One region of the Streptomyces sp. LZ34 genome, then DNA from elsewhere that is predicted to be linked to it. Evidence: riboswitches for the same ligand, from Rfam matches in the RefSeq annotation. Region 1 holds a riboswitch; the other holds the start of a gene.
What was found. A riboswitch is a leader RNA that binds a small molecule or an ion and turns the genes downstream of it on or off. The one in region 1 is predicted to bind S-adenosylmethionine.
Positions count from the first base shown of each region.

Region 2: another riboswitch for S-adenosylmethionine. It lies ahead of thrC (threonine synthase); the one in region 1 lies ahead of ACWY4P_RS39160 (aminotransferase class V-fold PLP-dependent enzyme).

Region 1 is NZ_CM132680.1:9,200,381-9,206,798, reverse strand. It holds gene ACWY4P_RS39180 (NYN domain-containing protein) at 1-1,283, opposite strand, end outside; gene ACWY4P_RS39175 (hypothetical protein) at 1,301-1,546, opposite strand; gene ACWY4P_RS39170 (rhomboid family intramembrane serine protease) at 1,711-2,421, shown strand; gene ACWY4P_RS39165 (Lrp/AsnC ligand binding domain-containing protein) at 2,418-2,699, shown strand; gene ACWY4P_RS39160 (aminotransferase class V-fold PLP-dependent enzyme) at 2,721-4,115, opposite strand; SAM riboswitch class IV at 4,320-4,437, opposite strand; gene trpD (anthranilate phosphoribosyltransferase) at 4,578-5,651, opposite strand; gene qcrB (cytochrome bc1 complex cytochrome b subunit) at 5,846-6,418, opposite strand, start outside.
Region 2 is NZ_CM132680.1:7,141,526-7,147,943, reverse strand. It holds gene ACWY4P_RS29560 (MoaD/ThiS family protein) at 432-710, opposite strand; gene thrC (threonine synthase) at 787-2,124, opposite strand; SAM riboswitch class I at 2,118-2,266, opposite strand; gene ACWY4P_RS29550 (glucosyl-3-phosphoglycerate synthase) at 2,478-3,476, shown strand; gene ACWY4P_RS29545 (alpha,alpha-trehalose-phosphate synthase (UDP-forming)) at 3,551-5,011, shown strand; gene otsB (trehalose-phosphatase) at 5,034-5,879, opposite strand; gene ACWY4P_RS29535 (DUF3263 domain-containing protein) at 5,944-6,312, opposite strand; gene ACWY4P_RS29530 (ABC transporter substrate-binding protein) at 6,315-6,418, opposite strand, start outside.

The DNA of each region.
Region 1 (6,418 bases):
TCGCGGTCCGTCGAGACCACGACCACCGGCCGACCCGGCGGTTCGGCCCGGACCAGCTGCCTGATCAGCTCGTCCGCGGTCACCCCCGGCTTGCTGAACAGCACCCGCACCCCCCGCGGCGGCGCCAGCAGCACCGGCGCGGCCAGCTCCGCCCCGTCGAAGACACAGGTCATCTCCGCGCCCGTCTGGGCCGCCAGCACCGCGAGCCCGCCCAGCAGCCGCAGCCGCTGCTTCTCCAGCGGCATCGTCGGATAGCCGGTCTTGGTGACGTTGTAGCCGTCCACCACCACGTGGGCCTGGGGCAGCGCGAGCAGCTGGTCGAGCAGCGCGGGGTCCATCTCCGACAGCGCCCTGGCCGCTATGTCCTTCGGTGTCATCTTGCCCGGCTCGACCGCGTCCACCGCGTCCGCCGGACGCATCGACGCGGGCGGCAGCGCCAGTTCGCGCCGTAGCCCCTGCGCCGCGTCCAGCACCGTGTCCAGCAGCAGCCGCACCCGCATGTCCTCGACGCTGCGCCCCTCGCGCGCCGCCCGCCGGCTGGCCTCCAGCGCCGACTCCACCTCAACGAGCCGGGCCCGCAGCCGCCGCGCCTCGCCCTCCGCCGTGGCCTGCCGCACCGCGGCCGTCGACCGTACGGACTCCAGCTCGGCGGCGGCCTTGCGCAGCGCCGCCTCGCCGCGCTTGACGTCGCTGAGCGCGCTGCGCAGCTTCCGGTGCAGCGTGTCCGACTCCTTGCGGGCCGCCTCCAGCTCGGCGCGGGACCGCTCGGCCTCCGTACGCGCCGCGGTCCGGGCCTCGCCGAGCTCCTCCCGCAGCCGCCGCAGTTCGCGCTCCGCCTCCTCGCCGGCCCGCTCGGCGGAGGCCCGCTGCGCCTCCTCGCCCGCGGCCTCAACCAGCTTGACCCAACCGGCCGGCCGCAGCACATAGGCGAGCGCCGCGACATCCACCGGATCGGCCGCGGCCGGCGGCGAGCCGCCCTCGATGGCCTCGGCGAGCTCCTTCTGCGTCTCCCGCAGCCGCCCCGCGATCCGCTGCCGGAAGACCGGGTCGGACTCCACGGTCGCGGCCATCGCGTTGCCCGCGAACTTCGCCCGGCGGGTCGGGGTGAAGCGGGCGTACTGCCGCAGCTGGGCGGGCAGCTCGGTGACCGTCAGCCCTCCGAAGGCATCCGCCACCAGAGCCACGACCCGGCGCCTGACCCCCTCCGGCAGGGGGCGGTCGAGCGCCTCGGCGACGCCCTCGGCGTCACCGGCCGACGCGGGGTCGCCCGTCCGCTCCACCACCTGTCATCGCTCCGTTCTCAGGCGCTCGCGCTCGCGCCCGGACGGTCGACCAGCTCGATCTGGTCGACCGCGTTGCACCAGCGGCAGCGCACCGACTCAATGGTCTCACTGACCACCTCGCGCTCCTCGACCCTGGGCTCCCCGCCCAGGTCGAGATGGACGTATTCGACGGCCTTGGTCGAGCGCGTCACATCGAACCGGGTCAGGTTGCCGCACAGGGTGCAGCGCCAGCGGGTCTCGGCTGTCGGCAGGGGCACGGCCATGGCGTCGTCATCCTCGTCGTCTTCATTCCACTGTGGCACTTGGCGTGCTGTAACCCTACGGCCTGAGCCCTGCCCCGCGCCGGGGCCGGTGCGCTCCCCGGCCCGCCCCCCGGCGGCGGCGAGGCACTCTGGGCAGGTTGTGCCCGGTACGCCATGATCTGCCCATGATCGAGACGTCGGAGGGGCCCGGCCGCCCCCTGATGACTTACGCCCTCATCGCCGCCTGCTGCCTGGTCTTCGCCCTCGGGCCGGCCTCCGGCCTCAACCCCGGCTATGGCACCGGGGGCGAGCTGCTGCGGGCCCAGACGGGCTACTTCGAGCGCTGGGGGGTGGTGCCCAGCGCGCTGTGGAGCGGCGCGCCCGCCGAGCCGCTGGCCCCGCTCACCGCGCTCTTCGTCCACGGCAACTGGCTGCACCTGCTCGGCAACATGCTGTTCCTGTACGTCTTCGGGGCGATGGCCGAGGAGCGCATGGGGCGGATCCAGTTCGCCCTCTTCTACCTCGCCACCGGCTATCTGGCGCTGCTCGGCTACGCGGCGGCGCACGCCGGCTCCACCCAGAGCCTGGTCGGCGCCTCCGGGGCCATCTCCGGGGTCCTGGGGGCCTTTCTGTGGCTGTTCCCCCGGGCCCGGGTGACCAGTCTCTTCCCGTTTCTGTTCTTCCTGCCGCTGCGCTTCCCCGCCTGGGTGGTGCTGATCTTCTGGGTCGCGCTCCAGTGGCTGGCCGCCCGCGCGGCCGACGACCGCCCCGGGGTCGCCTACCTCGCCCACCTCGTGGGGTTCAGCCTCGGGTTCCTCTACGCGTGGGCCCGCTTCGGGCGGACGACTAGAGTGAGCAGGGCAGTCAGGTCCAGCGAGGGAGAAAGCCAGCCGTGATCACTTCGATCGTGCTCATCAAGACCAGCGTGGACCAGATCCCCGAGATCGCCGAGCAGATCGCCGCGCTCGACGGCGTGAGCGAGGTCTACTCGGTCACCGGGGCGCACGATCTGATCGCGATGGTGCGGGTGGCCCGGCACGACGACCTCGCGGACGTCATCCCGGGCCGGATCAGCAAGGTGCCGGGCGTGGCCTCCACCGAGACCCACATCGCCTTCCGCACCTACTCCCAGCACGACCTCGAGGCCGCCTTCGCGATCGGCCTCGACGGCTGAGCGGGCCGCTCCTCCGGGCCTTCAGCCGCGGTCCGGGACGCAGCGCCCGTCCTCGGTGCGGTAGCTCCACTTCGCGCCGTCCCGGACCAGTTCCCTCACCGCGGCGACGAACCGCTCGACGTGCTCGTCCGGGGTGCCCGCGCCGAAGCTGACCCGGATCGCGTTCAGCGACCGCTCCCCCGGAGCGGCCTCCGGGGCCCCGCACTCGCCCGCCTCGCCGGGCTCGCCGCCCAGCAGGGTGCGCACCAGCGGATGCGCGCAGAACAGGCCGTCGCGCACGCCGATGCCGTACTCCGCGGAGAGCGCGGCCGCGAAGTGCGAGCTGTTCCAGCCCTCCACCACGAAGGAGATGACCCCCACCCGGGGGGCGTCGTCGCCGAACAGCGACAGCACCCGCACCTCCGGCACCTCGGCCAGCCCCGCGCGGACCTTGGCGATCAGCTGCCGCTCCCGCGCCACCAGGGACTCGAACCCGGCCTCGGTCAGTGCCTTGCAGGCCGAGGCGATCGCATACGCCCCGATGACGTTCGGCGAGCCGGCCTCGTGCCGGGCCTCGGTGGTGTGCCACTCCACGTCCACCCCGCCGTTGTCCCGACGAGCCACCTTGCGGCTGGCGCCGCCGCCCGCCAGATACGGCCGGGCCTCACGCAACCAGTCCGCGCGCCCCGCCAGCACACCGGCCCCGAAGGGCGCGTACAGCTTGTGCCCGGAGAACGCGACCCAGTCGACGTCCAGGTCGGCGATGTCCACGGGGTGGTGCGGGGCGAGCTGCGCGGCGTCCAGCACGATCCGGGCGCCGTGTGCGTGGGCCACCCGCGCCAGCTCCCGCACCGGCCACAGCTCACCGGTCACATTCGACGCGCCGGTCACACACACCAGCGCCGCGCCCGTGTCCCCGTCCACCGCCCGCTGCTCCGCCCGCCATGCGGCCAGCGCCCGCTCCAGCGTCTCGACGGCCTGCCGCGGGGAGCGCGGCGCACTCAGATAGCCGACCTCGACGCCCTCGCGCTGCTGCCACGGCAGCAGCGAGGCGTGGTGCTCGGTCTCGAACACGAACACCTGGGTGCCCTGCGGGAGGGCGGCGGCGAGGAGGTTGAGCGAGTCGGTGGTGGCGCGGGTGAAGACCACCTGGTCGTCGGGGCGGCAGCCGAGGAACGCGGCCACCTCCTTGCGGCTGTTCTCGAACAGGTCGGTGGACAGCTGCGAGAGGTAGCCGGCCCCGCGGTGCACGCTGCCGTAGTACGGGGCGTAGGCGGCGATGTCGTCCCAGACCCGCTGAAGGGCGGGGGCGCTGGCGGCGTAGTCCAGCGCGGCGTAGCTGACCTCGCCGCCGGTGACCAGCGGGACGAGGACGTCACGGCCGAGGACGGGCAGCGGGGTGTGGGTGGCGGTGGTGGCAGCGGCGGTCGCGGACATGGCGAAGTCTCCCGGGAGGACGAAGAGGTGAATGCGTCACGCGTGCATGGGGCAGCCCGCCGCCGGGCACGCGGAAAGAAGCTCAACGCGCGGGCGATGACGACACCGCGCCGGTTGAGGGGAAAAAGGGGCCGTCGGCCCTAGCGCATTCGCTGCATCACGGAAGAACTCCCTCGACAACCAGGACCCCTGGGTTTCGCGAGGGGTCCGCGCTTGCCGCAGGCCTCGCTGCCTGCGGCCTGGTCATCACCCGGGGCACCCCGCCACGGACGGAGGGTTGCCGGACAGCGGGCCGGGGCCGAAGTCGCTGTCGCTCGTGACCTGCGCAGGAGTATGCCATGCCGCACCGAAAGGGCGAGACCCCTGTCCGCGATACGGACAGGGGTCTCGCTCTCGAGTCGAGCCCGGAAAAGGCGAGCCCTGAAAAGGCGAGCCCTGAAAAGGCGAGCCCTGAAAAAGGCGTCACGCGTTGGTGGCCAGGACCCACCGTTCCAGCGAGGCCCGGGCCGCGCCCGAGTCGATCGACTCGGCCGCCTTCTCGATGCCCGCCGCGATCCGCTCCGTGAGGGGCGTGTCGCCCATCCCGCCCTCCAGCGCGACCAGCGCGGCCGCCGAGTTGAGCAGCACCGCGTCCCGGACCGGACCGCGCTCCCCCGCCAGCAGCCGCCGGGCCACATCCGCGTTGTACGAGGGGTCGGCGCCGCGCAGGGCCTCCACCGGGACCAGGTCGATGCCGACGTCGCGCGGGTCGAAGGTCTCCTGCCGTACGGTGCCGCCCTCGACCACCCACACCTGGGAGGTGGAGGTGACGGTCAGCTCGTCCAGCCCGTCGTCGCCGCGGACGACCAGCGCGGAGGAGCCGCGTTCGGCGAGCACACCGGCGAGGATGGGCGCCATACGGGCGTCCGCGACCCCGGTGGCCTGGGCCCGCACCCGGGCGGGGTTGGTGAGCGGGCCGAGGAAGTTGAAGATGGTGGCGATGCCCAGATCGCTGCGCGCGGTCCCGACGTGGCGCAGCGAGGGGTGGAACTTCACCGCGAAGCAGAAGGTGATGCCGGCCTCCTCGGCGACCTCGACCACCCGCTGCGGCGAGATGTCCAGGTCGACACCGAGCTTCGCGAGGACGTCGGAGGAGCCGCTGGCGGAGGACGCGGCGCGGTTGCCGTGCTTGACCACCTTGGCGCCGGTGCCCGCCACCACGAGCGCCGCCATGGTGGAGATGTTGACGGTCTTGGCCCGGTCGCCTCCGGTGCCCACGATGTCGACGGTGGGCCCGGGGATCTCGATCACCCTCGCGTGCTCGTACATGGTGCGGACCAGACCGGACACCTCCGCCACGGTCGCGCCCTTGGCGCGCAGCGCGACCGCGAAGCCGGCGATCTGCGCGTCGCTGGCCTCGCCGCTCATGATCCGGTCCATGACCCAGGCGGTGTCGTCGGCGGTGAGGTCGTGGCCGAGCAGCAGCGAGTCGAGTACGTCCGGCCAGGTGCGGGCCGTCGCGCGGTTGTCGCCTCCGGCTGGGGTCACAACGTCCATGGTCCGCTCCTGGATCTCGGCTGGGCAGGGAGGGGTCCGCGCACTTCAGCGGCCCCCGGCAAGCCTATCGGCGCGGGCCGGGCGAGCGGCCCGGCGCCCGGGTCCCGGACACGGCCCAGGGCCCCGGCCCGGACCGTGTGGTCCGGGCCGGGGCCCTGGTGTGTGGCGTACAGCTGAGGTGTTCGCTGAGGGGATCAGTGGTGGCCGTGGCCGCTGGTGATCTCCTTGTACTCCTCGGCGGTCGGCTTGGGGATCACGTTGTCCCCGCCGTAGTAGCCCTTGGACAACTTCGCCCGGAGCTTCTGCGAGGGCTTTATCTTGCGGCGGACACCGTTCTCGTCGACCTCGGGGCCGACCTCGAGCGGCTTGGGCTGCTCATGCTGGGTGAGCATGTGCAGGTCCTCCTGCGAGAGCGGCGCGTGCACCTCGATGAACTCGCCGTGCGGCAGCCGCTTGATGATGCCGGTCTCGCGCCCGTGCAGCACCTTGTCCTTGTCGCGCCGCTGGAGACCCAGGCAGATCCGCTTGGTGACGATGAAGGCCAGCACCGGGCCGACGAAGAAACCGATCCGGACGAACCAGGTGATCGAGTTGATCGACAGGTGGAAGTGGGTGGCCCACAGGTCGTTTCCACCACCGACCAGCATCACCAGGTAGGCGGTCAGCCAGGCGACACCGAAGGCGGTGCGGGTCGGGGCGTTGCGCGGGCGGTCCAGGATGTGGTGCTCGCGCTTGTCGCCGGTGATCCAGGACTCGATGAAGGGGTA
Region 2 (6,418 bases), 2.1 Mb from region 1:
CTAACTCCCCTATTGCTGGCCCTTGCGCAGGACCGCACTCCGCGGACCCGGGTCAGACCTCACCCCCCGAGTCGAGGGGGGTGTGCGCCGGAACGCGTCGACCGCCGCTGAATGTATCTGTCCCACTGCCCTGTGCAACAGGTCAATCGGACGAGAATTCTGGCGACGGTCGAACGGTAATAAGCGGCAAATTCCTGCGAATTCAGGGCAAGCAGGGCCGGACATAAGGGATTAACCCGGCAATTCGCGCGCACACTTCACGCACAAGTTGACGAGTTCTCATATGCGGTCGGCGCGGAGGCCGCCAGAAGCCGACAGAAGGGGATCGCTTCAACTGTATCGCGGTTCTAAACACGGAATCGCCTCGTCCGTTTCTATCAGGACGAGGCGATTCCGTTTACCTCGGGGGGTACAACCGGGCCGTGAGCGGCTCAGCAGCCGCCCGCGACCGCCGGAATGATCGAGACACCGGCGCCGTCCGGGGTCGCCGTCTCCAGGCCTTCCGCGAAGCGCACGTCGTCGTCGTTGATGTAGACGTTGACGAAACGGCGCAGCTTGCCGGTCTCGTCCAGAACGCGGGCCGCGATGCCCTGGTGATTGCGGTCCAGGTCCGCCAGGACCTCGGCGAGGGTCGCCCCATCGGCGCTGACCTCGGCCTGCCCGCCGGTGTAGGTGCGCAGGATGGTGGGGATTCGGACATTGACGCTCATGAGCGTTTCACCTTCTGTGGGAATTGCAGCGGGGGCGAGGGACGAATTCAAGCCAGCTGGTTTGAGCCGGGCCGATTCAGGCCAGACCAGCTTCGCGGAACGCGTCGAGACTCGGGCGGATCACCGCCGTGGGCCCACTCGTCGGGGCGACCGCGTCGAGCGTCTTGAGGCCGTCTCCGGTGTTGAGCACAACGGTGGTGAGGGCGGGGTCCAGCACCCCGTTCTCGAGCAGCTTCTTCGTCACGCCCAGGGTCACCCCGCCCGCGGTCTCCGCGAAGATCCCCTCCGTACGGGCCAGCAGCTTGATCGCCGCGACGACCTGCTCGTCGTTCACGTCCTCAACCGCCCCGCCCGTGCGGCGCGCGATGTCCAGCACATACGGCCCGTCCGCCGGGTTGCCGATGGCCAGCGACTTGGCGATGGTGTTCGGCTTCTGCGGCCGCACCACGTCGTGGCCCGCCTTGAAGGCGGTGGAGACCGGGGAGCAGCCCTCGGCCTGAGCGCCGAAGATCTTGTAGGGCTTGTCCTCGACCAGGCCGAGCGCGATGAGCTCCTTCAGCCCCTTGTCGATCTTCGTGAGCTGCGAGCCGGACGCGATCGGGATGACCAGCTGGTCCGGCAGCCGCCAGCCGAGCTGTTCGCAGATCTCGTACGCGAGGGTCTTGGACCCCTCCGCGTAGTACGGCCGGAGGTTGACGTTGACAAAGCCCCAGCCCTCGCCCGCCGGGTCGCCGATCAGCTCGCTGCAGAAGCGGTTGACGTCGTCGTACGTGCCCTCGATGGCGACCAGGTCGCCGCCGTAGACCGCGGCCATGACGACCTTGCCCTGCTCCAGGTCGTGCGGGATGAAGGTGCAGGAGCGCAGGCCCGCGCGGGCCGCCGCGGCGCCGACCGCGCCCGCGAGGTTGCCGGTGGAGGAGCAGGAGAGGGTGGTGAAGCCGAAGGCGCGCGCGGCCTCGACGGCCTGGGCGACGACGCGGTCCTTGAAGGAGTGCGTCGGGTTCCCGGAGTCGTCCTTGATGTACAGCTCGCCGGTCACACCCAGCTCGCGGGCCAGGTTGTCGGCCTTCACCAGCTTGGTGAAGCCGGGGTTGATGTTGGGCTTGTCGGCCACGTCCGCCGGGACGGGCAGCAGCGGGGCGTAGCGCCAGATGTTGTTCGGGCCGGCTTCGATCCGCCGGCGCAGCCCCTCGGGGTCGCCGGTCGGCAGGTCGTACGCGACTTCGAGCGGTCCGAAACACTCCACACAGGCGAAAATGGGGCCGAGGGGGAAACGCTCACCGCACTCGCGACAGGACAGGGCGACGGCGGGGCCGAGCGAAACGGAAGAACCGGCAGAACCTGCGGAACCAGAAGAAGCGGTTGAACTTTCGACAGCTTGCACAGCCATGGAGGCGAGGCCCTTTCTCCTCATCTTCCTCACGGCGCATCTCGCCGCGAGCCGGAATTGGCACCTTCCCTAGCCGGGGCCCCGCTTCGTTGAGAATCGAATCAGGACCGGCTGGAGGGTTGCCGGGGCTTCAACGGGCCGTTCCCTCTGCCCCTCTGGATGAGCGGTATGACGCCGGGCCCAGCCCGGCGTGTTTGTCGCACGAAGACCCCCGACATACGACGGTCACGTGCGTTGTTCAAGACTGTAACCGAAGGCCCGGATGGTTGAGATAGTCGTCCGAAGCGCGAGATGCATCACAGCTGACGTGCTGGGACGCGGCTGACCCCGACGTACTTACCGCGAACTGTCCGCACACACAGCAGGGAGACATGGACGTGCTGGAAGAGGTGGAGCGCTGGCTGGAGGAGCGGTCCTGGTCCGCCGACGACCGTCCGCTCGACCGCCTGCTGGCCGCCAAGCGAGCCACAGGCAGAACGGTGAGCGTCGTCCTGCCCGCCCTCGACGAGGAGGCGACGGTCGGTGAGATCGCCGCGACCATCCGCCGCGAGCTGATGAGCCAGGCCACGCCCCTGGTCGACGAACTGGTGGTGGTGGACTCCGGGTCCACCGACCGCACCGCCGAGGTCTCCGCGGCGGCCGGGGCGAGGGTCGTGCACCGCGACTCCCTGCTGCCCGAGTTGCCGACGCTGCCCGGCAAGGGCGAGGTGCTGTGGCGCTCGCTGCTGGCGACCAGCGGCGACATCGTCTGCTTCATCGACGCCGACCTGCGGGAATTCGATGCGCGCTTCGTCTCCGGGATCGTCGGCCCGCTGCTGACCGACCCGGACGTGCACCTGGTCAAGGGGATGTACGACCGGCCGCTCCGCCCTGAGTTCAACGCGCTCGCCTCCGACAAGACAGTCGGCAGGACAGCCGGCAACACAGCCGGCCAGGGCGGACGGGTCACCGAGCTGGTGGCCCGGCCGCTGCTGAACCTGCACTGGCCGCAGCTGGCCGGCTTCGTACAGCCGCTCGGCGGCGAGTACGCGGCGCGCCGCACGCTGCTGGAGCGGCTGCCCTTCCCGGTCGGGTACGGGGTGGAGCTCGCCATTCTCATCGACTCGCTGCACACGGTCGGGCTCGACGCGCTCGCCCAGGTGGACCTCGGCGTGCGTATCCACCGGCACCAGGACGCGCAGGCGCTCGGCCGGATGGCGGCCACGATCTACCGCACGGCCCAGCTGCGGCTGGCCCGCGGGCATCTGGTGCGGCCGCGGCTGACCCAGTTCGACCGGGGCGAGGCCGGTTTCGTGGCGCGGACGAGCGCCGTGGACACGGAGGAGCGGCCGCCGATGATCGAGATCCCGGAGTATGTGGAGCGGCGTGCGGCGTGACGCCCGCCTGCCCCGACCGGGGCAAGAAGCCGCACGCACGTTTGCGCGACTCGTGAGGTGGCTAGGTACGCGACATGGCCTCCGAGCGCAGTGCTGCACAGGTCCTCGTCGCGTCCAACCGCGGCCCGGTCTCGTACACCCTGCGGGAGGACGGTTCGCTTGACCCCAAGCGCGGCGGCGGCGGGCTGGTCTCCGGCCTCAGTGCCATAGGGCCGGACACCGACGCCGTATGGGTCTGCGCGGCGCTGGGCGACGGCGACCGCGAGGCGGCCCGGCGGGCCGGGCCCGGGCATCTGGACCCGGGCGACACCGGCGGGCAGCTGGTGCGGATGCTCGACATCGCGCCGGAGGTCTTCGACGCCGCGTACAACGGCATCGCGAACTCGGTGCTGTGGTTTGTCCACCATCTGCTCTACCAGACGCCGCTCGAGCCGGTCTTCGACGCGGAGTTCCGCGCCCAGTGGGGCGCCTACCAGGCGTACAACGCGGCCTTCGCGGACGCCCTCGCCCAGGAGGCCGCCGAGGGCGCCGCCGTGCTGGTCCAGGACTACCACCTGGCGCTGGTGCCCAGCCTGCTCCGGGAGCGGCGGCCGGACCTGCGGATCGGCCACTTCTCGCACACCCCCTGGGCGCCGCCGGACTACTACCGGCTGCTGCCGGACGACGTGGCTGCGAGCGTGCTGCGCGGCATCCTGGGCGGCGACCGCGCCGCGTTCCTCACCGAGCGCTGGGCCCTGGCCTTCGCCGACTGCGCCGCGGCCGTGCTCGGCGCGGAGGTGGTGCGGGACGGCGCGCGGCTGTCCGTGCGCCTCGAGGGGCGCGAGACCCGGCTGGGCGTGCACGGCCTCGGCGCGGACGCGGACTTCCTGCGGAAGCGCTCGCGGGCCGCGGACGTCGACGAGCGGCTGACGGCCCTGCGCGCGCAGATCGGCCCCGGGCGCAAGACCGTCGTCCGGGTGGACCGCACCGAGCTGTCCAAGAACATCGTCCGCGGGCTGCTGGCCTACCGGCGGCTGCTGGAGACCCGCCCCGAGTGGCGGGAGCGCGTGGTGCACGTGGCCTTCGCCTACCCCTCCCGCCAGGACCTGGCCGTCTACCGCGAGTACACGGAGCAGGTGCGGCGGGTCGCCGACGCGATCAACGCCGAGTACGGCACGGAGGGCTGGCAGCCGGTCGCGCTCCATGTGAAGGACGACTTCGCGCGGTCGCTCGCCGCCTACCGGCTGGCGGACGTGGCCCTGGTCAACCCGATCCGGGACGGGATGAACCTGGTCGCCAAGGAGGTGCCGGTGGTCTCCGAGAAGGGCTGCGCGCTGGTGCTGTCGCGGGAGGCCGGGGCGTACGCGGAGATGGGCGACGACGCGCTGGTGGTGAACCCGTACGACATCGAGGCGACGGCTCGGGCGCTGCACGAGGCGCTGTCGATGGCGGACGGCGAGCGGGCGGAGCGTACGAAGCGGCTGGTGGCCGCCGCGACCGCGCTGCCGCCCGCGCAGTGGTTCCTCGCGCAGCTGCGGGAGCTGACGGACGCGTGACGCCTGCGGCGGGCCTTGCCCCCTACCCGCCTTCGACCGCCGCCGCCAGCGCGGTCAGCAGGTCCACGACCCCCGCGGGGCCGTCGACCACCAGGTCGGCCCGTTGGGCCAGCTCGGTGACCTCGGCGCTGCCGCTGCACACCAGCACCCCGGGCACCCCGCGCGACCTGAGCCGCTCCACCGCCGCGAACGCGGCCAGGTCCCCCAGGTCATCGCCCGCGTACAGCACGGCCCCGGCCCCGGTCTCCCGTACGTACTCGGTGAGGGCGACGCCCTTGTCCACGCCCGGCGGGCGCAGTTCGAGCACCAGGCGGCCGGGCTCGACGATCAGCCGGTGCCGCTCGGCGAGGTGGCGCAGCGGCTCGCGCAGCGCCTCGAAGGCGCGCTGCGGGTCGGCGGCGCGGCGGGTGTGGACGGCGACGGCGCGCCCCTTCTCCTCCACGGTGGCGCCACGCGCGCCGTCGGCCGCGGCGAGTACGTCCGGGAGTTCCGCCTGGGCCGCCGCGACGCCCGGGTGCGGGGGCGGGGCGGTGACCTCGCGGTCGGCGGCGTCCCAGCGCTCGGCGCCGTAGTGGCCGAGGATCACGAGGTGGTCGAGGCCCGCGGCCTCGGCGAACCCGCCGTACTCCACGGCGAGGGCGGCCGGACGGCCGGTGATCACCGCGACGGAGCGCAGCAGCGGGGCGATCCGGGAGAGCGCGGGCACGGCGCCGGGGTGGGCGCGGGCCTGGTCGGGGTCGGGGACGATGTCGGCGAGGGTGCCGTCGAAGTCGAAGGCGAAGACGGCCTCCCCGGGCCGCTGAAGGATCGCCGCGAGGCCCTCACGGCCGGCCGCTGTCGTGGGTACGGGAAGAGGGTGGCTGCCCATGCTGCCGACCCTATCGCCACGGGGGCGGGTGGGGTGGGGCGATGGGGGTGGCCGGCGGTCCCGGTCAGCGGCGGTCGCGCCGCGCCGCGCGCAGGCGGCGCAGGCGGTTGACGGTCACCGGGTCGTGGGCGAGGGCGCGGGGGTCGTCCAGGAGGGCGTTCAGGAGCTGGTAGTAGCGGGTCGGCGAGATGCCGAGCTGTTCGCGTATCGCGCGCTCCTTGGCGCCGGGCCCCGGCCAGCCGCGCCGCTCCACGGCGAGCACGGCCCGGTCCCGCTCGGACAGCCCGGCCACCTCGCCGGCCGCTTCCCCAGCCGCCTCGCCGACCGCCTCGACGGGCCCCTCGGCCGCCTCGCCGGGCACTGCCGCATGTTCCTCCGCGCGCCCGTCCCCAGGCCCGCCTTGCTGATCTTGCTCGCCCTGCTCGCCCTGCATCGCTAGCCCGCCGAAGTCTCCATCGCGTCGGCCTGGCGCTGGACCTCGCTGAGCACACCCGCCGGGTCGCCGCCCTTGGCGACCACCGAACCGATCTTCTTCTTCA